Regions from separate parts of the Paenibacillus sp. y28 genome, predicted to be linked through region 2. Evidence: a T-box and tRNA genes for the amino acid it is inferred to sense, from the RefSeq annotation. Region 2 holds a T-box; the other holds one or more tRNA genes.

Region 1 (7,488 bases), on a different contig from region 2:
AATGAAAACTAAAACCTTGTTCAGAATTATTCGAAAACTATGCCGCCGACTTTTTATGCAACGCTAGTGACTCTACATAGAATAATATTTTTTTGGCGGATGTACAACTATTTGATTTTTATTACGTTCTATATTATGGATAGAGAAAGAAGGGAGAATCAACCAAAAATTAAGATAGTTTTTATAATATAACGTGTACAAAGGAAAACTCATCGGCTATATTTGATTATAGCTAGAAGTAAACGTTTTCATATCCATGGTTTTTTATTACAGGAGGGCAATGTAGTGAAAAAGAAAAGTCGAAAATCATTGTTCAGTGTAGCATTATCAGCCGTATTATTGGCATCGAGTGTTACCCCGGTGTGGGCCGATGACGCGGGGAGCCCGCCAGCTATTCTATTATCCATAGCGAATCCTATCGGTTCGATAGCTCTTACTTCACAGAGTAAGCTGAATATTCAAGAAGTGAATTTGCTTACCGGCGAAGAGCTGAACACGGTTAGCTTTACAGCAGAGCTTGTCAACGGCTCGGATCGGGATATGCAGTTTGTTGATTATTGGATCCGGCTGAACAGCGGGACGGGAGCGGTCATCGATGTACAGCTGCAGGCCCAGGACAAGGATAAAAACAAGGTAGCGGCAGGCACGTCCCAGCAATTTCATTTTTATGCCAAGGTTAGCAAAGCAACGGCCCTCGCAGACCTGAAATTCCAGGTGATTAAGTGGGATTTCGACGCGCCGAATTTTGAACGGGTTGTCGGTGAAATCGCCGTTCCGGACAGCTATAGTCTGCAGACACCGTCAGACAGCAAGCGGAGTGTTTTGTTATCCGGTGTGCCGATTACAACCTATGTCAAGCGTGTTAATGTCAGTAAGAACGATATAAACTCGCTGCCTACGGTTTCCTTTATGATGGTGAATTCCGGAAGCCGCAGCATCAAGCTTCCTGACCTGCAGTTTACGGTAGAGACGGCGGACGGACTGTCGTACCCTATGAATGTGTCCGGCCTGACCAAGGATACGGTGCTGCAGCCGCTTGAGGATAAGGAAGGCATTTTGACTGCGATCATCCCGCAGGAGGCCGGTCTTGAGGGCTGGAAGCTGAGTGTGAAACAAACGATCGAAGGGGGCGCTTCCGACGGCACGGCGCTGGTTGTGCCTGTTGCTGAATATGATTTGCCACAGGCAAAAGCGGATGATGTGTCCCTTGGCGCGGTGTATGAGTTTAGCAATAAGCATGGAATTTATACGGCCAGCATGACCGGTCTGCATCGTCTTCCGTGGGAGGATGAGGATCTTTTGACGGCCAATGTTATTATCGCGAACCAGGGAACGGAGTCTTTGCCGATTCCGGATTTTACGGGATATTTCGAACTGGACGATGCGACCAAGGTGGAAGCGGTGGCTGTGAATACGGACAAGGTTATCTCACTCAATCCGGGAAGTGAACTGCAATTGCAGCTGATTGGCAAAATTCCGTTTACGACGCAGTTTAAGCGGGTAAAGCTGTTGCTGCAGGAAAATGAAACTGTAGATACGCTGAGCGGAAGTGCGGCCTCCAGCACAGATAAGCCTGTGAAGGTGGATTTGGTGCAATTTTACCATAACTCGGATTTGCTGCAGGTAGGGCTGATTCCGAACGGGGCCAAACGCAAGCTGACGGCCATCGGTCGTCAGGCAGACTATTCTGTACGCTCTGTGATGACATTTACGGGTAAATCCTCGGATATTTATGCCGCTCAGCTTGCGGTAGAGAACCTGGAGAAGCGTCATACCGACATCGCCAAGCTTGTTGCTCATTTCCGCGCGGCGGACGGAACGGTATACCCTGCACAAGTGACCGAGCTGTCTGAGAAAGTTAGACCGGGCGCAACGGGGTTGCTGTATGTATGGAGCAGCGTGCCGAAATCGTATGCCACCGAGGGCCTGCAGCTCTTAATCGGAGATGCCGTGAAGGACGGCAAGCTGGCGGAGAAGGACCCGGACGGGTACGTGAATGCCGCTTCCTTCGTTCTTCCAGCGGAGCAGAAGGAACCGAAAGCATCATTTAAGGAGCTCGAAATCGCCCCTTACACCATATCGATGAGTAATTTCGGCACCCAGCTTAATTTTGTTACAGGTGAAGTTGAATTGAAGTTCGAATATGAACTGACCCATAACCTGCTGATGGAAACGAATATGGACAACCAGAAGCTGATCGTGGAGATGGAGGATACGCGAGGGAAATTCAAAATGTCCCATTATCTCGATTTGGAAACAGGCAAGGATGAGAGCAAGGTGCTGGATCTGGGCTTCCATCAGATGAAGCTGATCAAGGCCGATGAGAATTTGAAATTTAACGTCGAAGATATGGAAAAATATCGCTTGAACGTGTACCACGAATTCCAATCCGGACAGAAGAAGCTGCTGGCCACGAAGGATCTGTATTGGTTTATGTACAATGATTGAGCTTCCGGTATCGGGGAGACGATAGAAGCGAAGGCTGTGGTGTGGTCGAACGACCGCCGTCATGCAGCGAAACAGCGCGCGCTGGGAGCTGCGCGCCGCGAAGAGCCTGTTTTGCGGAGAATCGATAATTTGTCCTGAGAAGACGTTTATGCCGTTCAGCCGCGGCTTCTGTCGGTCACCAAGGGACGCAAAATGCCCGGTGGAGGGAATACCCCTCTGACCGGGCATCGTTTTAAATCGGGGTACCTTGGAGCAGGAAGGTTTGATGAGTCGTCCAGGCCCTATTGTCCGTCTGGTACAACAAATGAAGCCGATCTGCTATAAAAGTGAGATCGATAGGGCGGTTTCTCAGGCTGGCGAGCACATCATGCAGCTCGTCATTATTCAGATTTTGCCCAATCGTCAGATGGGGGTGAAATTCGTACCGGGGATTCGCCACTTCGAGCGGTCCGCTGCAAACCTTGCGGTGCAGCCGGCGAAACGGCTCGGGATCGGCTGTCGCCATGTAAATCACCGGATTGACCGGGTAAAAGGTGGAGAACCGATTGAATGTGATCGGAAAAGGGGCTAACTCAGCAGTCAGCTGGTTCAGGTGAGAAATGATGTGCTGAAGTCCCGTCTCGTCGGTTTCCCCAGCTTCACGAACGGTCAGATGGGGAGGAATCAGGCTGTAATTCGGATCATATCGTTTTCGCAGACTGTTCGCCGTATCTTGAATGGATTTTGGGGGAAACACAGCAATTCCGTATTTCATATTCACGTCACTCCTTTTCGTTTCCTCCTTCTTATTATACCGTTTGCTTCGGCAATCCAACAAATGAAGGTTCAACTTTATCAGAAAATTATGATATAATTGGCTTATCTTTGAAAGGGGAGACTCCAGATGAAGCGGCAAGTACACAGCAATGAAATTAAATCCTCTGTCCTGCAAAAGCTGGCCGAACGGGGCGTAAGCTTGGAGGACATTGCCGAAATTGTATACGAAATGCAATCCCCTTATAACCCGCAATTGAGTATGGAGGCCTGCTTGGACAGTGTACAAGCGGTTCTTGCCAAAAGGGAGCTTCTGCATGCCCTTCTTGTGGGCATTGAGCTAGATACATTGGCTGAGAAAGGCTTGCTTTCCGAGCCGCTCCAGTCGATTGTAGAGAGTGATGAGGGGCTATTCGGCTGCGATGAGACTTTAGCTCTCGGCTCCGTCTTCGGCTACGGAAGTATTGCGGTAACGACCTTTGGGCATTTGGATAAGCACAAAATCGGAATCATTAAGAAGCTGGATACCAAAAACGGAAATGGCGTGCATACGTTCCTTGACGACCTGGTAGCCAGTGTCGCAGCTTCGGCATCAAGCCGGATTGCTCACCGGCAGCGTGATTTGGAAGAGCAGCAGTCAGCACAATCAACATCCTTTTCGCCCAAGGAGCAGGCCGGATGACCACGTCCCTGGATTCGGGAATTTCCCGTTTTCAGGGATTTTTTTGCGGGAAATTGGGGTATCCTGTAGAACAGAGAAGGAAAAAGGAGGAGAGCCGGATGAGGTGGGTGTACTGGGTCAAATTGTATGATTCCAAATTTCAGGCGGGCTGTTTGGCGAAGCGGATGGAAGAGGACTGGTGGATATACGGCTATGAATGCCCTCAAGAGGTCGAAGTCTTCCGGTCTAAAAAGGGACGGTTCGGCGTTCGGTATGTGCTTTAAGATTTGAAAAATTTTCTTGACGGGACCTTTCGGTTTAGTGTATAGTTATATTTGTCGCTGTGAACGGACACTAACAACTGACGCGGGGTGGAGCAGCCCGGTAGCTCGTCGGGCTCATAACCCGAAGGCCGCAGGTTCAAATCCTGCCCCCGCAACCAATTCTCGTTCGGGCCCTTAGCTCAGTTGGTCAGAGCGGTCGGCTCATAACCGATTGGTCGCAGGTTCGAGTCCTGCAGGGCCCACTTTAGCAGAAACCTTGATTTTGCAAGGTTTTTTGTGTTTTTTAGGGCCTTTTATTTATTGCGATTGGTCATAAGCTGCCGTTTCAGTTTAGGCCGGACTCCTTACGCTCGTTTAGCTGATTCAGTTATTTGGCCTTATTCCCCCTCTTTAATTCTTCTTCACATGGCTATTCTACCTTACTTACTTCTTACTTACTTACTCTACGGTTGATTCGCTCTTTCCTGTTGTCTTCCTGTTGTTTACCAACCGTGGTTGAGATTGTAACCGAGATTCGAGCAGATAACCTCCTGATTCGATAATCAGAAGGTTATCCGCTGGGGCTATCCGGTATTCATTTCATGGTTTTACCAGTGGACCCAAATGTTCCCGCTCCCGTCACAGAAGCTGCTGTCGGTGCATTCCATGACAAGCTGAAGGCTTCCAGAGCCGGGATAATATCTGGCAAATTGCTCATACTTGCGATTCGGGGTTCCGACTGTTCCGTAGTCGACGGTGGTTCCGTATTGATCAAGAATATACCAGTTAATCTCGGAGCTGGTTGACCAGCCTTCAATATACACTTCCGCTGTGCTGCCGGTATACAGCTGGCTCGCTGCTGAACGTGCGGAATTGGTGACAAAAATCGTTTCTTCACCGGTTGCATGGACAGGCAGGGCCGTCATAAATACCGAAGCTGCTACGGCGAGCGTCGTAAACCAACGTTTTTTCATTAATGAATCAGCTCCTTTTTTAAATAGATAACACAAATAAATGGAAGTATCTCCTTTCTTTTCATTCATAGGCGCATTTTATGTTAGCATGTATTTATATGGAAAAATATAGGTTGTTCTGGCCGAAATATGATTTTTCTCATTGCCCTGCAAAATTTTTCTCAAAAATTAATGTTATTTTAATAAAAGTGCTTCGGTTTAGGAGTATACTCTCTACATAGACACAACTTTGACAAACTTGGATTGGAGTGATGGGGTATGAAAGCTCTCAAAAATATTTTACAAGGAATCGTGTACGGAATTATTGCGATTGGAGCTCTTCCCTTTCAAATTATTCAAAGCTTCCTGGAGCTATAAGCTTCTCTACTTGAACAAGGAAAGTCCGCTTTCGAGGGCTTTCTTTTTTTATTTGCAGCCTTGTTATTTGCAGCCTTGTTATAGCAGAACAACAGGGCTTGTTTCCCGAGAAATGAAGCTGATAGCAAAAAGCCCTTCCGGCAGGAAGGGCTTTGCTTCTGACTTCCGGTTCTCCTCAAGAGTGAGGAACTGCTGCGGGCGGATTTGCTTCGGCCGCCGGATCGGGAGCAGCAGGCTTGACAGGAACAGCGACCGGCTTGTACTGACTGTCGATATACGTTACTGCTTTGGGATACGTAATGACCTGTGCATACATTTTGTCCGGTTCCGGATAGGATAAGGTGTAATAAATGTGTGCTTGGCCGTTGTTAAATTCAATACGGGTGATTTGGATGGCATAGCCTGAATTCGGCTGAGATCCCCAGGAAAGAGTAACCTTGTTTACCTCGTCGGATACCTTTTCCGTTTCAACAGAAAGCGAAATGGAAGCCAGCTGGCGCGCTTTATATAGCCAATCTGCGGCAAGACCCCGATTCATTTCCTGTGTCGTATCGAATGCAATGGTTCCTTGGGCTGCTGCAGCGCTATCTCTCAGTGCCGCGGTCAGCAGCATGGCATAGTCCTGTGCAGAGATCGTTTGCTGCGGCTGGACATCGGAAGGAATAGGGAGCCCGTTCAAAGAAGCAATAATAAAAGCTTCCGCATTCCAGGCATCATTGGCCACGTTTGCGAAAAAATCGCTCGCCTGCGGAGCCTTGATGAACCGGATGTTGTCGATGTTGAGATCAAGCCCTTTTACAATCATAGGCACAGCCTCGCCATAAGAAACCGGGCCTTTCGGATCGAAGTGGTTGGCGTCAACGCCGTTTACAATTCCGGCCTCTTTCAAGGAGAGAATGCTCTCCTCCTGCGGCGTACCTGCAATATCATCGAAGGCCAGAGAAGTGCTGCCGAAGGATAGTAATAGCAGCAGGGAGAGAGCCCCCTTCCGCAGCCATTGTTTTTGATATGTTTTCATTTTGTTTCACCTCATCATTACTAACGCAGCTCCGTATAAAAATGTTGCAGCAGACCCGGTCCAAGCTTTTATCGGACTGTCGTTATTCTGGTTCTATTATAATTCAACAACCTGCAGAAAAAAATCCTCATTTTTTCATGTGTGCCTTACATAAAAAAAATGATAAAGGGGCATACCTTCCTTAGTAGGATATAAAATGGATGACAGTAAGGGAGGACGTTTGTTTTGATCGAATGGAAGAAATGGCTGATTCCAGCCGCTGCGCTGCTGGCTCTGACAGCTTGCCGTGCTGAGCCGACACAAGGAACAGCGCTGGTTGAGCCGGAGGCGGTCCAGCCGGTTACGGTGGAGATAAAGAACACAAACGGGGAAGCGATTGGTTCGGCTACCCTTAGGCAAATGAAAGCGGGTGTTCAGATTGAAGTGGAGGTTTCCGGCTTAACTCCGGGCTTGCATGGCTTCCATATTCATCAAAACGGAACGTGCGAGCCACCAGAATTTAAATCGGCCGGGGACCACTTCAACCCGGATGGCAAGCAGCATGGCTTTGAGAATCCAAGAGGGTTTCATAACGGAGATTTGCCGAATCTGGAGGTCAATCAGGATGGAAAGGCATCTGCTGTCATGGTCGCCAAAAAGGTTACTTTGGAAACAGGAGCGCCGAACTCGCTGCTGAAGCCGGGCGGAACCTCCCTCATTATTCATGAGAAAGTGGACGATTATAAAACCGATCCGTCTGGTAATTCCGGGGCGCGTATCGCCTGCGGCATAATCAAGTAACCAGCACAAACACCCCGCTCCGTGGCAGGAACTGCCATCGGCTGCAGGGTGTTTGTCTTTTTTGCTCGCTGACACCCGAATCCCTGTGTTAGTACGAGCTGGTATATCCCATAAGCTTATTGCCTGCATATACCCAAGAATCGGGGCAATATGGGAGATGAGGTGTTTGATTCAGGGAGTGCGTGCGATGAGCACAGCCTGAGGCCGGACGAGTACAGCGATAAGAAATAGCCG
Region 2 (22,214 bases):
AGCCCTGAGCTTGCAGGATGGAATGGGCCAGGAGCGGCATTCCGCATAAGCTGCGGATATTTTTGTTCGTCACCCCTTTGGACCCGGCCCGGGCACATAGAGTACACAGCCGCATCATCCGATTATCCACCTCCCTAGACGGGCAGACCGCTCCGCCTGCTCTATGAGCTGCAAGGTTTGAAGCGCCTCCCGGCCCGAGCAGAGCTGCTCATGCCGGCCAAGCAGCATGGCCTGATGCTGCGAGCGGTACGTTGTGTCGGCATCACAGAGAAAGGCCTCCGTGTGCCGGCCGATCTGCAGCGTGTGCCGAATAAGGTCTGCGAGGTAGGTTTGATCGGCCGTGTTGACAATGACATGTCTTTGCCGGATACGATCCAGATAGTTCATCTGGACGCTGACAACCGGGCAGCCGCTCGTGCGCAGCAAAAGTGCAAACACGTCCTCGCTTTCAATCTCCAGCGGACTGTGCCGTCCGCCGATGGCGCAGACGCCGGTCCAGGGGCCGAACAGCCATTGAATGTAGTCCAGCTCATGGCTGAGATCGCGAAGCACGCCGCCGCCCTGGCTGCGGTAGGCGGAATAGGAGGTGCGGTAATCACTGTCCCGCCAATCCGGCAAATATTGCCCTGCATACACTTGAACGGAAATAACAGGAGGCTTGAGCAGCCGCTTCAGGCGCTGCAGGACCGGATGAAACCGTAGGTTATAGGCGGTGAATACAGATTGCAAATAAGACGGCTGCAGCAGAAGCGCAGAGTCAAACAGCGGCTTCTCCATTAAAATGGCGCCTTGATAGCCAAGCGTCCGCAGATGCGCCAGGGTCGGGTAATGCTCGTGCGTACGATTGGCCACGACGACGTAGTCCGGCTCAGCAAAGCGAAGCGCCTCCTCTAAGGAAGCATAACAGGGGAAGGGAACGTCTTCCTGGCGGCTGACAACGGCAACCGTGCATCCCAGTTCCTGCAGCAGCCGGCAGTGGCGCCGCCCGATTGATCCGTAGCCCACCACAAGCACATTCACGGGAACACCTCATCATAATCCCGGTTCGCCCGTTCGTAGTCTTCCGGTTGGCCGATATCCAGCCAATATTCTTGAACGGGGAATACCGAAACCGGAAGCTTCAGGTCGGTAAGCCGCTGAAAGAGCTGCGGCATATCTGTTCGGGTATTGGCCGGCAGACGGGAAAGGACGTGCGGATTCATGACATAAATCCCTGCATTCACATAGCTCTTCTGAATCGGCTTCTCCTGCATGCCCAGAAAACGATGCTGGTCGGTTCGGACGAGGCCGTAAGGAATGGAGTACGTGTATTCGCGGATACACATGGTGGCGGCGCTGCCGGTCTCCAGGTGAAATTGGAGGAGCTGCGGGAAATTAAGACTGGTCAGCAAATCCCCGTTAATGACAATCAAAGGCTTGTCGGGAACAGAGGGAAGCAAGGTGAGGGCGCCTGCGGTTCCGAGCTGCTGCTGCTCGCGGAGATATTGAATGCGGACGCCCCATTTGCTGCCGTCGCCGAAGTAATTCTCGATCATCTCGGCTTTATAATGTACAGAGAAGAAGAAATTCGTAAAGGAATAGGCCGCCAGCGACTGCAGAATCGTTTCCAGAATCGGCTTGTTCCCCACGGTCAGCAAAGGCTTGGGACAATCATTCGTTAGCGGAGCGAGTCTGCTGCCGAGGCCTCCGGCCATAATGACGACCCAATTGTCCTGCCGGGGCACCTGAAGCAAATCCTCCAGCGCCTCAATCCCGACGACCCGCCCGTCATCATCCAGAACGGGAATCCGGCGCAAGCCGTGCCGGATCATAAGCTGCAGTACGGCTTCCCGCGATGCGCCTTGGGGAATGGAGGTTGGGTTTGTATTCATGATTTGCTGCACCGGCTCATGCAGCTTGACGCCCTTCAGAATGGCCCGGCGAACATCGCCATCAGTCACCGTCCCCAGCAGGCGCTGGGAAGGAGCAGTAACGATTGCGATTTGGGCTGCGTCTTGTTCGATGATTTGCATCGCTTGTTGAATCGTCGTATGCGGATGAACCGTCATGCTTCCGCAAGCTCTCATAATCATGCCTCCAGATCCGTAAACTGAGCAGGTGATATGTAGCTCCGCCCATATCGAAGGAATAAGGGCGGAAAGCGAAGTTGAGGAGGATTCTTTTGTTGCTTTAAACGGGCATTAGACCGATGCTCTGAAAAATTCTGTCATGCACAAATCAGCAATTGCGCTGGTAACGGTAGCAGTAGCGCTAATGGTGGTGAAGCCCGCAACGGCAAAGGCTCTGGATTGCCCCGAAGCGACACTGGTCATGGTAGCGACAATTCTTGTGCCTCTCCGGAAGGTGAATGTAATCGCAGCGGAGTTGGTAGAGACGTTGGACAGGACACCGGATGCGGCAATCGGCGTAGGGCTTGGTCCGAAGATCAGGCTCGCTAAGGTCGTCCCTGCGCCGACGGGATAGGCTTGATTCGCTAAGCAGACGCTGACGACGGGCTGCTGACAACAAGATGTCGAGCTGGAGCAACTCATGGATGTATTCCTCCTCGTGTAGATTCAGATGCAAGATATCATATGGAGTCGGGAGGAGTTCGGTATAGGTACATGACTTCATTTTGAAATTAGAATGTACATCCCGTGTCATTGAACCAGGGTATGCTTAAAGCGCATTCGCAAGCGGGCTTCCACTTCTTCAAAATGCTCCGCCACCGTCCGGGCGGTGTCCCTCAGGTGTTGAAGCATTTGGTGCTGCAGGCTTGTCATGGCCCGCAATCGTTCGACAGAATGGATTTCACCCAAATCATTTATTTTTTTCTGATAGGCAAAAATGAGATGCTGAACAAAGGTCGTCAGGTTAACCGACGTATATTTGTGATACACGCTGCTGTTATTATGCACCAGCGCTTCAATAAAGGCGGGGATTTCCGTCTCCGGATATTTCTCCCGGAGCAGGCATGCCTTCTCCACAAGCCGGCAGCTTCGTATGTCCTCGGAAGCCATATCGGCCATGTGAAGGAAGCTTTGACGGATCTCGCCCGACCGCTTCAGGAGGAGCTCCACCTTCTCCGAGAGCCGGATTTCCTCCGGGGATGGCATTATTTGCTGGACAAAGTGATATAGTGGAGTCTCCAGAGGCTCCCGGCAAAAGGCTTGAACTGCTTCCTGCAGGGGCATCAGCTCGGTGCCTTCAATGTAAGCTCCGCCTTCGGTAGCATCGATGAAGCGGGTGTCCGGGTATTGGCTGATTTGCTGCTCAAACCACAGCTTGAAGCCCATCCACAGCTTATTCGTGGTGACAGGCTTTCCGTCAACACCCGGCACCTCCCAGGTTTGCTGATTTTGCAGCGCATGGACCTGACTGGCCATATAATCCTCCGTGTAGATGGACTGCGAGCTGTGAGTATGCATATCCCGGCCAAAGGCCAAATCCTGGCCGACAAAAATGATCGGATTTGCCCTGACCCACAGCGCAAATTCAAAGGCCAGGTGAGCCGAGGACGACCCGCCCTGCAGACCGGACCGGTCATCGGTGAGAGCTTCTTGAATCCATTTTCCCGAATGCTCCAGGCTTCGGAAAACCGGAATCCACGGGCCCCGTACAGTCTGAGGAATTCTCGGATCGATCAGAGTCAGACCGAGCAGGGTCAGTTCGGGCGGCAGAGCATCCTTGGCAAAATGAAAATGATACACATTCGGAGAACGCTCTGTCACACTGACAGCATCGGGATAAATATTCCGCTTCAGACATGGGCGCAAAGCCGATTCCGCCGTAAGGAGAAGAGCCTTGCCGCACGCCTGGGCCAGATGGTGAATGTTGCGATCCAAGGAAGGGCCGCTGGAGATAATAAACGCGGGCTTGCCTGCAAAAGCGCCGCGCAGGCCGGATAGTTGAGGGCCACGGACAATGGCCTCCGCATTGTCGAGAATGTTGTATAAGCCAACCAGGGTGTCATGAATGGAATTTCCCACACTGGAGGTCATTAACTCCAAACGGCCTAGCAGCCACTGATGCAGGGCGAAATAGTGCTGCTTCAGGTTACGGTGAGCCAGCCAGGTGAAGTGCGCGCTCAGTCTTGTCGAACGCAGCAGGAAATCCCCGTTCATCATCGCATCGAACTGCTGCTTCATTTGCGGCATGGGGCCGACGATAAAATGAAAGAACGGATCCTTTAATAGAGGGCGAAGGTCCACATGGCACAGCATGGTGTAAAACAGCTCCGGGCTTTGCTCAAAAACAAACGTTTCCGTATACGGCTTTTTGCGTTTGGCATATTCAAGCAGCGGATAGCCGAAGCCGCAGCTGTAAATAAAGCTGACCCTCGTATCGCTGTAATTCAATGTTTGGGCCCAGCGTTCAGCTTCCTCCCGCGGATTTACAAGACTGTTGGTCTGAACCCGCTGCTTCCCGGTGTGTACAATCGCAACGGGCGATCCCTCTTGCGAGGACATCATCTCAATCGTGGTCGCGATGCGTCCGGCGGTATACGGCTCCAGCAAGTTTTTCAGATGTACGGGAAGGAGAACCAGATTCTCTTCCAGAATCGTGCACATGTCCATTGGCCCCCTTCGAGGTTCATTCTGGAGAACTCAGCAGCGGGATCAATTCCATTTCAATGACATCGGTGGCCCGGATGATATCCGACCCGTTCAATGCTTGCAGCACCTGCTCAAGCTTCTCGGCCAGCAGTGTGCAGAGGCTTTCGGACGGTCCCGATCCGTCTGGCTCAGCTTGCTCCAGATAGTCAAGCCATTCAAGACAAGCCTGCTGAAACCAGCCGATCCCTTCATGGTCATCCCCGGCACGCCAGGCATTGCATCCCTGCTGGAGCAGCATTTGAAATATTTCATCCTCAGGATTCATAGGCATCATAGTCTCCTTCCTTCAGGCGCTGCAGAATTAACGGCGATCCTTTCGATAGGAACCACTCCGTGTTGGCTACCGCACTCTGGCTCAGCCATGCTGCCGACTGGTCAAACTGCAGGACAGGCTCCTGCATTTGGGCCGTATCGCCAGGGTGAAACAGGACCTCCGGATTGGAAACAAGCCATACATACCAGGCTTCAATCAGTGATATCAATCGCTGCCGGGAGGGGAAGCTTTCCTGAGTGCTCATCTGCCGTTCCTCCTTTGCTGTACCGATTTTGCCAAGGCGGAGTGACGCCTTACCGGAAAATACCGCTGAATCTTAATCAGATAGGTGCCCTTGCAAATCCCGCCTTCACCGGTGCATTCAATGGTTAAGGAGCGGATGGAGGGTATGTCAAAGGTGACCTGCTGGCCCTGCTCAACGGTGCCGGTCACGACCCGCCCGTAATTCAATCCGATGGTAGCCGTCATTGTTCCTTTGGTATAATTGTGGATTCGTACCAGCCCGGAGGAATGGGCGTGAAACGATTTAAAATACGTTCTCGGCATGCCGTCGCATAATTGAAAAATCGATCCGCATACCTTCTCGCAGGACGCGCGTCTGCGTTTATAGCAGCGTTTTCTATAGGTATGCCGTTTTCCGGCGCTGCCGCAGTTCATTTTGACCACGGTCACTTGCTTGTTGGACTGCGTGATATTGGAGCTTGCGATGGCCATGACAGTAGCCTCCTGTATAATCGCCTGTTCTTATCCAAGTATATTGTGCGGAGGGGATGAACGCCCTAGACATTCGCTCATTCTGGCCGGAAATGGGTAGATGACTCTCCGGCAGCCGCCCAGTATTACGGAGGAGGGAGGCTAGTGCCCGTGCCGGAGGTCCGCCGCATAACAGAGATTTCGGGGGATAGCGATTTATGCTGCTGTACGGGCCGCCTAATTCGTAAATAGGCCATGGACCACGTACTTTTACAGAATGGACCGATATAATAAACAAGAACGGGTAAGGAGGGAGAACATGGATTCCGAGTCGGCATTGATGCCGGGCTGCTTGCAATATGAATCCTCCAACCACTGTTTGCAATGTGAGTGGTTTGTTAATGATGAGGAAACGATTGTATTGTATACGACCAATGAAGTCATCCGGGCATCGGGAACCATTTCCTCTAACCCGGGTTCAACGAGAAAAATTGAGATTCAATTTTTATATGGGGGCGTAGTCGTAGAATCCTTATTTTTGCTTGCAGGCCAGACCACGGCCTTTACGATATCCGGTATGGACCAAATCCGGGTTATCGGTGTACAGGGAGCCAGCGCTATGGGGAAGTTATCTTTAATCCCCTGGTTTATGAGCTCATGAGCCATGGAGTTGCGTGCGGGGGACTGGGAACCGGCTCCGGCTCGTGGTAAACTGGGTTTTATCAGGGCGCGCCGGCGTGGCTTCTGAGTGTACATTTCAGCTGAATCTGAAGCAAAATCAAGGCGGTGCTTCTAAATGATGGGGAGGCTGTACGATGTATGTATTCCAGCATGGAGAGCTGGCTGTTCGTCACGTGAAGCAGGAGGATGAAGGCTATCTCCACAAATGGATGAACGATCCTCAGATTCTGGAGTTTTATGAAGGAAGAGACAGGCCCCACGATATGGCATTAATCCGGGAGCATTTTTACACGGAGGATGAAACGATTCGCTGTATGATTGAGCTGAACCGGGCGCCTATCGGCTATATGCAATTTTATGAGGTGAACCGGCTTACGCTGGCGTCCTACGGGTATTGCGCCGACGGTAAACGCAGCTTCGGGCTGGATCAGTTTATCGGAGAGGCTTCCTGCTGGAACCGGGGCATCGGCCAAGCCGTAATCCGGGCCATGGTGGCGGAGCTGGTGACGAATAAGCAGGCTGAACGCATTATGATGGACCCCCAGGCGTGGAATCTTCGGGCAATCGCCTGCTATGAGCGCTGCGGCTTTAAGAAGGTCAAGCTGCTGGAGGCCCATGAGCGGCATGAAGGAGAGTGGAGAGATTGCTGGCTGATGGAATATAAGCCGGAGCGATGTACATAAGCGTATATATCAGGCCATTCTCATGAAGTATGCGGGAATGGTTTTCTTTTGCATCCGGCTCTCCGGGCGTGTAAGATAGGGACATATTACATCTTAGAGAAAAAGGAGGGGGCGTTGTGGTTTTTGGAGCCCGCGTGTGGAAAACCGGCATAGCGGTTACATTAGCGTTATACATCAGCACTTTGTTAAGCTTCACCCCTCCCGTGATTGCGGCGGTCGCCGCGATTTTTGCCATGCAGCCTTCGATTTACCGGTCCTGGCGCTACTTTCTGGACCAGCTGAAGACGAACATCCTGGGGGCGGTGCTGGCACTTCTGGCCGGCAGCTATTTGTCGAACAATCTGATTGCAATCGGAATGGTATGTATTATTGTCATTATCCTTTGCCTGCGTATGGGGATGGAAGAAACGATAGGTCTTACCTTAGTGACTGTCGTAGCGGTTATGGAGGCCTCGGGGCATTGGACATTTGCAGTCAACCGGTTTTTGCTCTGCTTAATCGGTATCGGGTGTGCGTTTCTGATCAATATTTTGTTCTTTCCCCCGAAGCCGAAGGATCAATTCGAGGCTCAAATCCAGACGGTATTCAATAAAATTTCCTTGCTCCTCCGCACGGTAATCTCGGATGAGATGAAGGAAACTGTATTTCGCGCCGAAAAAGACGCGCTGTTCATTGCACTGCAAGGCTTGGCGGATAAATACAAGCTGATGGAAGAAGAGGTCAAGAAGCTGAAGCGGGCCGCGTTCGGCCGCAAGCGCCAGTTAGTCATCTACAAGCAAATGCTGCGGACATTGTACAAAGGCTATGAAGTGCTGGATGCGGTTGAGGAGCATTTTTTCCAGGCCGCCCGCACGGCTGAAACAAACGTCTTTTTTGACCATCACTTAGAAAAGCTGATCAAGTTCCATGAGCACGCCTTGCTGAAGTTTGAGGACAAGCTGAAGGCCGACAGCCCCATGAGTCAGGAAATGGAAGCGGAGAATGAACGGTTTATGGTTGAGCTTATAGGGCGCTATCAGGAGCGGCCCGCGGGCGCGCTGCGGCTGTCGGTTGTGGCTGCAGCTATTTATGATTACGGCTATCAGGTGGCTCGCTTGGACAGAATCGTGGATCATGACCAAAGCGGCGACCCGGAGGACAAGGATGCCGGGGAAGCGATTTTGAAGAAGCTCGGATTCAAATAAGCTGCGGACAACCATCAAGATTGGAGAAATCAGCAGCAAGCCTTCGAACCCGTTGTAAACCGGAGCGAAGGCTTGCTGCTTTTCGCTGCATGCTTTGATCGGGGGAGGCGGGCTTCACCCGCGATTCGGTCGATCTGCCTTGAATAAATATCACTGAAGGCTCATTGTATCATCGAATAAAATGGATTAATATGGGTGAAGGCGGGGCTTGCCGAGGGAGCTTGACAATGAATAAAATCTGGTTACGTATCGTCTGGATCATTCCCAATGCAGCCATGTATATCAAGTCCATTGGTTGATGGCGCTTTATTGTGATTCATTACGAGGAGCTGCAGGCTGTACGTAGACTGGCGATTTGGCAGCTTATGACGGCAGCGCTAATTGTTGTAGCTGTATATGGCAGCGGCTGTAATACCGATGGATGAAGGAAGGGAAGATTTGAGAACTTGTCTGAACAATACGCTCGCCGCAGCCGCAGAAAAATTGTAGCGGCTTTGACTTTGCTTAATGCGCTAGTGGTGTCCGTCTTGTACTTTATGGCGCCGGAAGGCCTGATGAAATTTATACTTGTCTTCGTCGTATTTTATTGGCTAAGCTATGGCATGTTTTTCGCCGTCGTGAGAAGGCAAATCCGTCATTCCGGCACACGCCGGAAGGCCGGCTTTTTCGACCTGTATACGATGCTGACCATTGTATGCTGCTCTGCAGGCTGTACGATGGCCTTGTATTTGTTTGTGACGACGCTGGAAATATTTTTTCTGGGCGGCTTGTCCTTATTCGCAGGACTTATTGCAAGCGCGATGCAGATTCGGATGAAATATGTAACGAAGTAAGCGCAGGAAGGAGTGCCATATGCTTCACTATCAGGACGAGCTGTTTCAGGATAACCATTTCAACCATCACAATTTCCGGGATCGGGAGCTGATTCGCTGCACGTTTGAACGCTGCAGCTTCATTGACGCATCGCTGGAGGAGGTGACCACCCTGGCTTGCCGGTTTGTGGCGTGCAATTTCGAGGGAGCCGCTCTCAGCGGGTCGATCCACACGGAATCGGCCTTCGTAAACTGCTCCTTTCAAAACGCCAAATTGTTCGCAGCCAAATTCAGTGAATGCAAAATGACAGGATCGGATTTCACCAAGGCGAACCTGAGCGGCGTGACGCTGGCCGGGGGCGACTGGTCTTACACCAACCTGCGGCATGTGCATTTTGCCAAGCAGGATCTGCGCGGAGTCCGGCTTGTTGAGGCCGACCTGATGGGGGCGAATCTGGAAAAAGCGGATCTGCGCCAAGCTGATTTATCCCGTGCCCAGCTGGCCCAGGCTGCGTTGAAGGGGGCGGATTTGCGAGGGGCCGCCATGGAGGGCGTCGATTTTTCCGTTGTCAATGTCAAAGGTGCGAAGATGGATCACCGGCAGGCCATCCTGTTTTTGCAGGCATATGGAGCCAAGGTGGAGTAGTACGGGGACCCAGGCCGCGGGATTCCTGATCCATGTCGCAGATCGCGCTGTAGCGGGCGGGCAGTTTATACAGATTTCCGAGGATTTACTTCAGCTTTATCGGCAATCGATATGCATCGGCGCGTGAAGCAGTAGAGCGGGTGCTCCAGATTGGCCGTTAAAGCACAAGGAAACAGGCTTCAACGGACTTGAGCCCGGAGCCTTGGCTGTAAAAACAGATATATGAAGAAGAACCTCCGTTTCCTGGCGTGCCGGGAAATCGGAGGTTCTTTTGCCTGAATCAGCCCGGTCAAGTCCGTTTGCAACTGAGGGCGGCTTTGGCAATACATTTGTAGAAAAATAAACGTGCATGACACTTTTAATAAAGTTTTAATAAATGGTTTATGGGGGATTCATTTTTGAAGGCTATGATGACGTTGTAACATCAATTCGCCTACAGGAGGAACCTATGAAGAAAAAGTGGGTTATGTTGGGAAGTGTCGTTGGGATAAGCAGTGTAGTCATGGCCGCGACCGGCTTCAGCGCGCTGGCCAGCACATCGGGCTATGAAGCGTACAAATCGGCATTGAAGCAGACAAAGGCCGTCCAAAACGTAACCGTTCAAGCGGGTGCATCGCTGCAGGATAACGGCCTGGAGCTGGTGCGTGCAAGCGGAAATGTCCGGATTGCGGCGGACAACCAAGCGGCAAGCGGGACGGCCGAGATATCGGCAAACGGCGCCTCGCAGTCCGTCAGCTTCTTCAAGCAGGCGGATCAAACTGTGGTCAAGCCCGGCGCAGAGGAGACTTATTACGTGAAGCAATGGGACAAGGCGAAGCAGGGGATGAATAGCGCCCATAAGGATGATCCCGAGGTTTCCGCCCAAGTGGAGACGGTTATTGATGCGCTTCTTGGGAATTTGAAGGATTATGTGGCTGTGGAGGACAACGCGGACGGAACCAAACAAATTTCGCTTCAGCTTGACAATACCCAGCTCCCGGCCGTCGTTAATGCCATTGCCCCCATCGCCATCAAGCACGCGACGAGGGAGCGTCCGATGAAGCAGCAGGGCAGCGGCGCAGAGGAGCTTCCTTTCCAGAAAAACTGGATTCAGGCCGCTGCGCCGGAGCTGACCCAGGATATCAAAATCGAGAACGTCCATTTGAAGGCTACTGTGAATGCCGCGAATTATATCGAGCATCAGGAGGCCGAGGTTACAGTCTCCGGTAAGGATGACAGCGGGGAAGCCCATCAGCTGACGCTGCATGTGGCGGCTGACTTGTCTGAATTTAACAGCACGACGCCGGAAACGATCGATTTGACGGGGAAAAACGTGCAAGAAATTAAAAAAGAGCGCCGCGGGCTCCGTCATACCGCTGAAGCGGGAGCGGAATAAGCAAGGTCTGCTTTTTAACGAGATCATCATTCATAGCTATGCCGCCGGACGGGCCTGTGCCGCGCAGGCTTGTCCGGCGGTGTACTAGATCAAGGGGGAAATGCTCTTGCAGCCAATTCTGGAAACGCATCGTTTGACCAAGACGTATGCCAATCAGCGCGGAATCAGGGACGTGAATCTCCAACTGCATGAAGGCGATATTTATGGGCTGCTCGGCCCGAACGGAGCCGGCAAGACAACGCTGCTGAAGCTGATTACCGGTCTCGTCCGGCCGGACCAAGGAACGGTGGTCTTGTTTCAAGGCGCATACGGCAATCCTTCGGAGCAAGGGCTCCATCACGTCGGCTGCATGATTGAAGCTGCAGACTTTTATGATTTTGTGACCGGTCAGCAGTACTTGGAGCTGGTTGCCCGTTATCATTCGAGCACAGGTCCGGGCGACATTGAAGCTGCTCTGGACGAAGTGGGCTTGAACCATGCGAAGAAGGACAAAATCCGGGGGTACTCGACCGGGATGAAGCAGAAGCTGGCGCTGGCAGCGGCCATCTTGCCGAAGCCCAGGCTGGTCATATTGGATGAACCGACCAATGGCCTCGACGTTGAAGGGATCGTCATGTTCCGGAAGCTCATCACCCGGCTATCCCGGGAGAGAAGCACCACATTTCTCATTTCAAGCCACATGATCCATGAGCTGGAGCAGCTTTGCAACCGGGTCGGCCTGATGACGGACGGGCGGCTCCGCCAGGAAGGGCATGTCTCTGAGCTATTGCAGAATCAATCCCTGGAGCAATACTACATCAGCCAACTGGAGCTGCTTAAGGAAAGGAAGGCGGGTGCATAGCATGAAGGCAGGATTTATCAATGAACTGATGTTGTTGTATTACAGGAAAAAAATAGTGGCATTCGGCGTAATCTCGATCTTGCTGCCGGTTGCAATGAGTCTGGTTCTTACGTCTGTTCAGCCGCTTCTGGGCCTGATTGGCATGACTCAGGGCTTTCCCGTACAGATGCTGACGTTGTATACTGGCATTTGGCTGCCTTTATTTATTATGCTGGTCACAGCCGATTTGTTTCCGGCGGAAATTGCCGGACGGACCTTGAAGCTGGCGCTGCTGCGCCCCAGTTCCCGTCTTCAGGTATTTGCGTCCAAAGCGGCTGCACTCGGAGCGGTCACGGGCGCGCTGCTCGTCCTGCTGGGCCTTGTAACGTTCCTCTGCACCTGGCTGGCAGGAGCTTCCGGGAGCTTGCCGGACGGGCTGAATATGATAGGGGCATACGCGGCGGCTCTGGTGTCTATGCTTGCGTTATCCGCTCTGTTTATTGCTGTGGGGCAATTTTTTAAAAGCGCCGGCGGTTTTATGATCTCCGCCCTGATTTTATACGGCGCCGCCAAGCTGGCTCCTTTTTGGGCCCCGGCGTTTGCCGCTTTCTCGCCGACCGCCTACACCTCATGGCATGAGCTGTGGCTGAGCCCGATCGTAGGAGCCGGGAAGCTGTGGACATCCGGCTTGTTTCTGATTTCCAGCACCCTGTTGTTTTTGGCCGTCGGTTACTATAAATTTGATCGTATAAGCGGCAAGCTCAACTAGAGCGGGTTTGCAAATGACTCCTTTCATAAGTTCATAAGTTCAAGTTCATAAGTTCATAAGTTCATAAGTTCATAAGTTCATAAGCAAATTGAACATAAACGGGGAATTAGAGATGTCCATTCGTCTGAGGCTGTTAATTTCTTATGCGGCCATGCTGCTTATTCCGCTGGTGATGCTGATCATAACAGCCATCCTCCTGGTGATCTTGTTCCGGGGTGATTTTCAGAGCATACAAGAGCAGTACGGCCCGGACAAAGCAGCATTCGAGAATCATGGCGTCATGCGTATGACCAAGGAGCTGTGGCGGACGGCGAATAAAAATCCGTCCTTGCTTGAGGACGCGGATTATTTGTCCGATATCGCCCGGGAGTTCGAGACGAACAAATCGGGGCTGCTCGTACGCAAGGAAGACCGTTTTACGTATATTTCACCCGCTTGGGCGGAAAAGAGCGATTTCTTAGCCCTGCTGCCTGCTTTTCACAGTCCCGGACATATGGAGAAAAAGGAGGATGTCCGCTATAATAACCAAATATTGGATGTAACTCAATACGATTATGTGGATGCCGCTAATCAGCGCAGCAGCATCTCCATCGTGACTGTCGTGAACCCGTTTGCCAGGTTTGCGCAGAAATTTTTCCCGGCGTTGTTTAATACTGCGGTCATTATATTAATCTTAACCCATACGTTGTTGACGTATTTTGTTTCTAGAAGTATCATTAGGCCTCTACAGAAATTGAAAAATGCCATGAAGCGGATGCAGGCGGGCGATCTGGAGTATCCCGTGCAAATCACAAGCAGGGATGAGATTGGACAGCTGGGCCTGGCCTTTGAGCAGATGCGCCGGCAGCTGCAGGAGTCGATTCAGACCCAACTGCAGTATGAAGAAAACCGGAAAGAGCTCATTTCCAATATTTCGCACGATTTGCGGACACCGCTGACCGCGATCCGGGGCTATATTGCCGGACTCGGCGACGGGATAGCGGATACGCCGGAGAAGCGGCGGAAATATATCGATATTATTTCATCCAAAGCTGACGAGATGGATCGTTTAATCGATGAATTGTTTCTATATTCCAAGCTGGATCTGAAGCAGCTCCCCTTCAATTTTGAAGCGGTAGGCTTCCGTGAATTTTTGTCGGGGTGGGCGGGTGACCTCGAATTTGAACTGGGCAAACAAAGCATCCATTTTGACATGGAAATGACACTGGATGATGAGATCACGGTGATGATCGATCGGGATAAAATCCGGCGCGTATTTTCGAACATTGTGGACAACTGCTTAAAATATATGAATAAACCGGAGAAGCAAGTCCGGCTGAAGGTGTTCCGTAACGGGGAGCGGGTAGTCATTGAAATTTATGATAACGGCATGGGCATCGACGAAGAAGCGCTGCCGCACATATTTGACCGGTTCTATCGCGCCGACCCGTCCAGAAACAGCCATACCGGAGGCAGCGGCCTCGGCCTCGCCATATCCAAGCAAATGGTCGAGGGCCATGGGGGCTCGATTCAGGCCCGGAGTGTGAAAGGGGAGGGCACGTGGATTACAATGCGCTTCCCCCTCAGAACGGACAAAGAGGGAGACAAGTGATGAAGCGAATCCTCATCGTAGAAGACGAGCGGCTGATCGCGGAGCTGGAGCGGGATTATTTGGAAGTCAGCGGGTATGAGGTGGATATGGCGTCAGACGGCGAGGAAGGCTTGCGCTTGGGGCTCAGCGGGGCGTATGATTTGATTTTGCTGGACCTGATGCTCCCCATCCTGAGCGGCTTCGAGGTTTGCAAGCAAATCCGGGAAGCGCATGATATTCCGATCCTGATGGTCACTGCCAAAAAAGAAGATATTGACGTCATTCGCGGCCTTGGGCTCGGAGCGGATGATTATATTACGAAGCCGTTCAAGCCGGGAGAGCTTGTCGCCCGGGTCAAGGCGCATCTGGCCAGATATGAGCGGCTGATTGGGCAAAAAGAGACGAGGGATATCATCCAGATACGCGGCTTGCGCATTGATTTTGCGTCCAGGCGTGTGTTTCTGCATGATCAGGAAATTGTACTGACGACCAAGGAGTTTGATTTGCTCTACTTCCTGGCAACCAATCCGAATCGGGTGTTCAGCAAGGATCATCTGTTCGAGAAAATCTGGGGCCTCGATTCGAACGGGGACACACAGACGGTAACGGTTCATATCCGGAAGCTGAGAGAGAAAATCGAGATAGATTCGTCCAAATATGAATATATTGAAACGATTTGGGGCGCCGGGTACCGCTTCCGAATCTGATTCTGTCTTTTTCGGAGCGAAGCAGCCGTCACAGCATGTGATAAACTCGGGCCTAGCTGCAACCGGCCTTATGCTTCATTCGTTCAACTAATATAACTTCTGTAGTTCCAATCATCGGGACGGCGTGTTATGCTAGCATCGATAATAGGAGGAGCGCGTGAACATGAATGTAACTCCACGTATATTACTTTTAACCGCTGGCTTTGGTAATGGACACGTGCAGGCCTCACGGGCTATACAGGAACAATTCCAGAAGCAGGGCGTGCAACAGGTGATAACGCTGGATTTGATGAAAGAGTCACATCCATTATTGAATACCATTATGATATCTTTATATAACAAAAGCACGCAAATCTCCCGGATGGGGATCGACTATTACGGGTGGACATATTATTTAACCCGCGAGTCGGAGTATGATGCGCTCATTAACCGTACGATGAATCAGCTGGGTCGGAAGAAATTAGTCCAAATCATCGAGCAGGAGCGGCCGGATGCGGTAGTCAGCACGTTTCCGTTCGGGTCTGCACCTGAGATTTGCCGATCCATGGGCATACATAATGTGACGGTGCTGACCGATTATGCGCTTCATTCGCGGTGGATTCACCCCAAGGTCGACAAATATTATGTGGCTACGGAGGAATTGCGGCAGCAGCTGGCGGACAAGGGCTTCAGCCGGGAGCAGATTACGGTCAGCGGCATTCCGATCCGCCAGCAGTTCTGCGATATGGAGGCCGCTCCCTTCCCCGAGCATGCTTCGGGCCGGACGATTTTGGTTATGGCGGGAGACGCCGGCATTTCTGCTTATATGGGGGACATGATTAGCGCTCTGCTGACGGTAGGAGAGGCGGAGCATGTAACCGTTATTTGCGGCCGCAACGATCGGCTGAAGCAGCGGCTTGCCGCCCAGTTTCCTTCTCATCCGCGGCTTTCCGTCATCGGCTATGTGAACAACATTCATGAGTTTATGGCGAGCGCGGCCTGCATCGTTACCAAGGCGGGGGGCTTAACCTTAACCGAGGCGATTTCGATGCGCCTACCGATTTTTATATTCAAGCCGTACGCCGGTCAGGAACGGGAAAATGCCGTATATTTATCCGAACGAGGCGCTGCATTTATTTCGAACCATGTGGAGGAGCTTGCAGCACAAATTGAGTGGCTGTTGGGCAGCAAAGCACGTTATGAAGAGACGAAGAAGTGTATGGCGGCGTTCAAAACGCGAAGAGCCGCGGCAGCCATTGTAGATGATATTATCCAAACGATTGCGCAGCCTGTCTCGCTGACCGTATGAGCTGCAGCTGGAAGAAGGCAGAGCCGAGTGCACCGCTGCACGCGGCTCTGTTTGTGTTATATCAGGCTTGCATCGGATAATGATTTCATTTATGATTGACATTACAGTAGGTCAAAAAAAGGAGTGTCATTATGTCCCCCCGTACCAAGGAGCAAAACGAGGAGATACGACTTCAGCGTGTCCGGGAAATTATGAAGGCTGCGGTTGATGTGTATTTGGAGCAGGGCATTACGATGGAAATGCGGGACATTGCCGCGAAGGCCGGCCTGGGCTATGGAACTGTGTACCATTATTACAAGAACAAGCTTATGCTGCTGGAGGATTTGCTATGGCTGGCATTTGAAGAGGCGAGGCTCTTGACAAATAAGGCCATTGCTGCTGACGGGGACTCCCGGCAGCGGCTGCGACGGTATACCTCTATGCTGCTGGGGCATTGGTTTTATGACCGTTCAACGTACATTTTGTATAAAATGATTTGGGAAAATTTCCACCAGGTGCCGGGCGGCCGGTTTCAAATGCTGTATGATCGGTTCCAAACCGATTTGCACGAGCCGCTTGTGCGTGTAGTCCAGGAAGCGCTTGGAGGCATGGAGCCTGAGAGTAAGGCCAACCTGCTGCTCGGCTCGATGATTGGCTGCGCCGGTTTATGGATTCATCACGGCCATGACGAGCCGGATACGGACCAGATGGCTGCTTCATTGTTGGCGGGCGTGCTGGGAAAGGAGCTGCTGTAGGATGATTATTTTGAAATCCAAGGATGAGATAAAAGGAGGGAATGGTGTTTACGATAGAGCCGATGCTGAATTGCGGCTCACCTCAGATGTTTATCGAAGCGGACGGCTGGACAGCAAGAACTATCGATGGCAGGCTGTCGGCGCAATATGAGCATACAGTGGCGATTACAGAAGACGGGCCGCTCCTCCTTACGGATCAATTCCTTTATTAAGGATTAGGAGGAACGAGATTAGCCTGTCTGAACAATCCGGCTGCCCGTTGAATCCGGCTGCCGCTTCTTAAGCTGGGCAAGGCTGTGCGACTACAATAGCGGCGCCAGCAAGGCACAGTGCTCCCGTCTGCAGGCCGGATAAGCCGCGCCCGAGAAACACAACATCCATGGCGGCCACCTCAAGCAGCAGCAGGTTATGAATCAGACTGCGCTTGTAAGCGCGCAGCTGCTTTTGCGTCCTGAAAGCAAGGCGCCCCGCGCATGTGGTCGACCGACCGCGCGGGGCGGATAGAATGGAAGCCGGGACGTGGCTGGGGGGGGGGGACCGCTCGCCGAATCAGTGAATATGGCTGCTTCGATTTCAGGATCTGGCCCTGAAGCCGGTGATCATGACGGAGTTGACATTTTACAACAGTTGGTGTAAAAATAAGATCATTCACATGATGACTCAAATTCACAGACGAGAACGAGTACGCTATTATCCTTGTTCCCCAGAGAGTTGGCCCTGTGCTGAAAGCCAATGAACGAGACATAGCCGAACATCCTCTCCGAGAAGGAAAGCTGAAGCTGATTAGTAAGCTGCCCCGGGCTCCCGCCGTTACAAGGGACACGTATGATTCGTACGTAGCAGAGGTGTCGTCGGTCCGGTTCAACGGGGCTTGACGGAACAAGGGTGGCAGCGCGAGATAAGATCTCGTCCCTTAGGGGACGGGATTTTTTTGTTTTTCAGAGGTCCGCTAAAAAAGAAGACCTAAAGCAACATTTGATGATGAGGAGAGTTATGACAGGATGAGAAAAATTGATGTCAAAGAAAAAGCGAGAGTCCGCGAGCTGCGGGTGCTGGAGCAGTGGAAGCAGCAGGATACGTTCCGCAAATCCATCGAGCACCGGAAAGGGAGACCGAATTTCGTCTTTTATGAAGGGCCGCCGACAGCAAATGGCAAGCCGCATATCGGGCATATGCTGGGCCGGGTCATTAAAGATTTTATCGGCCGCTACAAAACGATGTCCGGCTACCATGTTGTGCGCAAAGCCGGGTGGGACACCCACGGGCTTCCGGTAGAGCTCGGCGTAGAGAAACAGCTTGGCATTTCGGGCAAGCAGGAAATCGAGAATTACGGTGTAGCGCGGTTCGTGGAGAAGTGCAAGGACAGCGTGTTTGAATACGAGAAGCAGTGGCGCGAGCTGACTGAGGCCATCGCGTACTGGACGGACATGGACCATCCATACGTCACGCTGACCAACGATTATATCGAGAGCGTCTGGCACATTTTATCGGAGATTCATAAGAAAGAGCTGCTCTACAAGGGCCACCGCGTCAGCCCGTACTGTCCGGACTGTCAGACGACGCTCAGCTCGCATGAGGTCGCGCAGGGCTATGAGGATGTTAAGGATTTGAGCGCCACGGTCAAATTCAGAAGCAAGGCCGGCGGCGAGATTTTCCTGGCCTGGACGACGACTCCATGGACGCTGCCCGCGAACGTGGCGCTGGCGCTGAATAAAGACCTGGATTACGTCAAGGTGAAAAAGCAGGGCGAAGTCTATATTGTAGCCAGCAATTTGGCGGAAAAGGTCATGAAAGAGGATTACGAGATTTTATCCTCCCACAAAGGCTCCGAATTCGTCGGTACGGCTTATGAGCCTCCGTTTGGGTATATTAGCGCGGGCAAGGGGCATCTGGTTGTGGATGCCGACTATGTCAGTGACACAAGCGGTACGGGGATTGTTCATATCGCTCCGGCACACGGGGAAGACGATTACCGGACGACCCGCCAGCACGGCATTGATTTCGTCAATGTGGTGAAGGCGGATGGCACTTATGCAGACGAGATTACTGAATTTGCCGGGCGTTTTGTCAAGGACTGTGATGTGGATATCGTCAAGGCGCTCTCCGAACGCGGCCTGCTGTTCTCCAAAGAGCGCTATGAGCACAGCTACCCGTTCTGCTGGCGCTGTAAATCCCCGCTGCTGTACTACGCGATGGAAAGCTGGTTTATCCGCACGACGGCTGTGAAGGAGCAGCTTATCGCAAACAACAGCCAGATCCAGTGGTATCCGTCGCATATCAGGGAAGGCCGTTTCGGCAAGTTCCTGGAAGACCTCGTCGATTGGAATATTAGCCGGAACCGGTATTGGGGGACGCCGCTGAACGTATGGGTTTGCCAGGACTGCGGGACGGAGCATGCGCCGGGCAGCATCCAGGAGCTGAAGGAGAGATCCGTGCAGCCGCTTGGCGATGATCTTGATTTGCATAAGCCGTATGTGGATGATATTAAACTGCGCTGTTCGTGCGGCGGTACGATGGAACGGACCTCCGAGGTGATCGACGTGTGGTTCGACAGCGGTTCGATGCCGTTTGCCCAGTATCATTATCCGTTCGGGGATAAGCAGCTGTTCCAGGAGCAGTACCCGGCCGATATGATTTGCGAAGGAATTGACCAGACCCGCGGCTGGTTCTTCAGCCTGCTGGCGGTATCCACCTTGTATAACGGCAAGGCCCCGTACAAGGCCGTCATTTCGACCGGTCACGTGCTGGATGAGAACGGGCAAAAAATGTCCAAGAGCAAAGGGAACGTCATCGACCCTTGGGAAATTATTGAAGAGTTCGGCACCGACGCTTTCCGGTGGGCCTTATTGTCCGACAGCGCGCCATGGAACAGCAAACGGTTCTCGAAGCAAATTGTCGCGGAGGCCAAATCGAAGGTTATCGATACGATTAACAATACTCATGCGTTCTATGCTCTCTACGCAACGATCGACCGCTATCAGCCGGAGGATTACACGGAGCAGGCGCTTGCAAACGAGCTGGACCGCTGGGTCATCTCCAGACTGAACAGCACGCTGCAGCAGGTGGTAAAGGGACTTGATGCGAACGATTTCCTGAACCCGGCGAAACAAATCGAAGCGTTTGTCGATGAGCTGAGCAACTGGTACATCCGCCGCTCGCGCGACCGGTTCTGGGGAAGCGAGATGAACGGGGACAAAATCGCCGCCTATCAGGTGCTGCGCCGCGTCCTGATGACTCTCGCCCGGATCATTGCCCCTTACGCGCCGCTGATTGCGGAGGATATGTACGGCAATTTGGGCGGACAAGGAAGCGTTCATTTGGCGGATTATCCGCAGGTTGACGAAGCCGCCATTGACCAGGCTCTGGAGAGCGACATGGAGACGGCAAGGCAAATTGTCGAGCTGGCGCGAAGTGTACGGAACGAGACGGGCATCAAGACCCGCCAGCCGTTGTCCGAGCTTATTGTGTCGCTGGATCGTGATTTTAACCTGAGCCGGTTCAGCGAAATTATCCGGGACGAAATCAATGTGAAGCACCTTCGCGTCGAGCAGAGCGACAGCGGGTTCGTCGATTTTACATTGAAATTGAACCTGAAGGCGGCAGGCAAAAAGTACGGCAAGCTCGTCGGACCGGTTCAACAGCAGCTCAAGCAGCTTGACGCGGCAGGAGCCAAGCAGGCGGTGGAACAGGCATATATCGATATGACGGTGGACGGTGAGACGCTGCATATTACGCTGGACGAGCTGCTGGTGGAGAAGGTGGCGAAGGAAGGCTTTGCTTCCGCGTCCGGCTACCAAATGACAGTGGCTCTGAATACAGCCATCACGGAGGAGCTGGAGCAGGAAGGCCATGTGCGCGAGGTTATCCGCGCTATCCAAGACTACCGCAAGAAGCTGGATTTGCCGATTGAAAAGAGAGTAAATCTTGTCGTCGATGCGGATGCGAAGCTGAAGCAGGCGCTGGAGCGGTTCGATTGGCTCTTACAGGAAAATGTCCTGCTGTCGGGTATTCGCTTTGCCCAGGAAGCGGAGATGGAATCCGTTCCGATGGGGGACGGCACGGTTCGCTTGCGTATCGAATAAGCATAAGGCATCCATTAAAATAAACAAACCGTGGAGGAAGCTATGGCTCACATTAGAGAAGCGGCGGCAAGCGATATGGATCTCATGATCGGGATTTGGCTTCGTGGCTCAATTCAGGCCCACAGCTTCATCGACCGGGAGTATTGGATGTCCAAGGCCGATGCCATGAAGAACACCTATTTGCCGATGGCTGTAACCTATGTTTTGGATGAAGGGGAAGGCCCGGTAGGCTTTATTTCCATGGTGGATCATTATTTGGCTGCGCTGTTTATCGACCCGGTGCATTGCCGGAAAGGATACGGCCGGAGGCTGCTGGATGATGTGAAGCGGCGGAAGGATCGGATCGAACTAAAGGTGTACCGGGAAAATGAAGGGGCGCTTGGCTTCTATCTCAAAAACGGGTTTACGATCCGGGAAGAACTGGTGGATGAGCAGACGTCCGCTGCAGAATATGTTATGGTCTGGACCAGGGCACAGTAACAGCGGATTGTGCTGTCCGAGTCAAGAGGACAGTCCCCGGCTTGTATACCAGAAAAAAGCGTGAAGAGCATACCGCTCTTCACGCTTTTCTAACGCGATGCTTGATCTGGGGTGAAAAAGGGGGATAATCTTGAGCAGCTTGAACATCAGGGAGATTAAGCCGCAGGAAGCACCGATGGCGTTACTGCTGCTGGCTGACCCGGAAGAGCATGTCATTGCATCGTATCTTCCCCGCAGCCGATGCTTTGTACTAGAGCATGAAGGGCGAGTAGCAGGCGTGTATGTTTTATTGCCGACGAGGCCATACACGAGCGAAATCGTCAATATTGCCGTAGCCGAGCATCTGCAGGGGAACGGCTTCGGAAAAGCTATGCTTGCTCATGCGATTCAGCAGGCCCGCGCAATAGGCTCTCATACCATTGAAATCGGGACAGGCAATTCAAGCATCGGCCAGCTGTACCTGTATCAGAAATGCGGATTTCGTATTACCGGTGTCGAGCTTGATTTTTTTACCAGACATTATCAGAATCCCATTTATGAGAACGGCATACTGTGCAGGGATATGCTTCGCTTGCAGCAGCACATTGCGCCATAAGATACAAAGAAGAAACGGCCGAGGCAAGGGATTGCTGCAGTCTTTAAAGCCTAATCGTACTTGTCTTCTTCAATCCGCAGCTGATTGTCCAGAATAAGCTCCGCTTCCGTCTCGAAATTCAAATGCAGCGGCGCGGGCAGCTGCTCGACGATGGTTTGAATCTCAGGCAGCTCCAGCAGTTCATCCAGTGTTTGCGGCTTATGCTCCAGCGCTGAGAGCCACTCCC

Evidence for each region. The T-box of region 2 lies ahead of ileS (isoleucine--tRNA ligase). A T-box ahead of a tRNA ligase gene usually reads a tRNA of that ligase, here a tRNA-Ile.
Region 1: it encodes a tRNA-Ile, which carries the amino acid that the T-box ahead of ileS (isoleucine--tRNA ligase) is inferred to sense. The anticodon was not compared.

What each region holds. Positions count from the first base shown of each region.
Region 1 is NZ_JBBBNV010000057.1:639-8,126, reverse strand. It holds gene WBG83_RS21985 (hypothetical protein) at 286-2,448, shown strand; gene WBG83_RS21980 (2'-5' RNA ligase family protein) at 2,681-3,202, opposite strand; gene WBG83_RS21975 (phosphatidylglycerophosphatase A family protein) at 3,332-3,883, shown strand; gene WBG83_RS21970 (hypothetical protein) at 3,982-4,146, shown strand; tRNA gene WBG83_RS21965 (tRNA-Met) at 4,228-4,304, shown strand; tRNA gene WBG83_RS21960 (tRNA-Ile) at 4,315-4,388, shown strand; gene WBG83_RS21955 (hypothetical protein) at 4,734-5,099, opposite strand; gene WBG83_RS21950 (protease complex subunit PrcB family protein) at 5,632-6,474, opposite strand; gene WBG83_RS21945 (superoxide dismutase family protein) at 6,700-7,254, shown strand.
Region 2 is NZ_JBBBNV010000011.1:41,480-63,693, reverse strand. It holds gene WBG83_RS11090 (acylneuraminate cytidylyltransferase family protein) at 1-118, opposite strand, end outside; gene WBG83_RS11085 (Gfo/Idh/MocA family protein) at 115-1,020, opposite strand; gene WBG83_RS11080 (nucleotidyltransferase family protein) at 1,017-2,066, opposite strand; gene WBG83_RS22620 (S-Ena type endospore appendage) at 2,181-2,531, opposite strand; gene WBG83_RS11070 (motility associated factor glycosyltransferase family protein) at 2,640-4,550, opposite strand; gene WBG83_RS11065 (hypothetical protein) at 4,573-4,860, opposite strand; gene WBG83_RS11060 (hypothetical protein) at 4,850-5,113, opposite strand; gene WBG83_RS11055 (S-Ena type endospore appendage) at 5,110-5,583, opposite strand; gene WBG83_RS11050 (S-Ena type endospore appendage) at 5,882-6,223, shown strand; gene WBG83_RS11045 (GNAT family N-acetyltransferase) at 6,378-6,926, shown strand; gene WBG83_RS11040 (FUSC family protein) at 7,043-8,110, shown strand; gene WBG83_RS11035 (hypothetical protein) at 8,557-8,943, shown strand; gene WBG83_RS11030 (pentapeptide repeat-containing protein) at 8,963-9,568, shown strand; gene WBG83_RS11025 (hypothetical protein) at 10,017-10,943, shown strand; gene WBG83_RS11020 (ABC transporter ATP-binding protein) at 11,050-11,784, shown strand; gene WBG83_RS11015 (ABC transporter permease) at 11,786-12,532, shown strand; gene WBG83_RS11010 (sensor histidine kinase) at 12,645-14,123, shown strand; gene WBG83_RS11005 (response regulator transcription factor) at 14,123-14,809, shown strand; gene WBG83_RS11000 (MGDG synthase family glycosyltransferase) at 14,973-16,097, shown strand; gene WBG83_RS10995 (TetR/AcrR family transcriptional regulator) at 16,229-16,831, shown strand; partial or broken gene WBG83_RS10990 (type I methionyl aminopeptidase) at 16,864-17,043, shown strand; T-box leader at 17,492-17,748, shown strand; gene ileS (isoleucine--tRNA ligase) at 17,833-20,913, shown strand; gene WBG83_RS10980 (N-acetyltransferase) at 20,956-21,393, shown strand; gene WBG83_RS10975 (GNAT family N-acetyltransferase) at 21,533-21,988, shown strand; gene WBG83_RS10970 (hypothetical protein) at 22,039-22,214, opposite strand, start outside.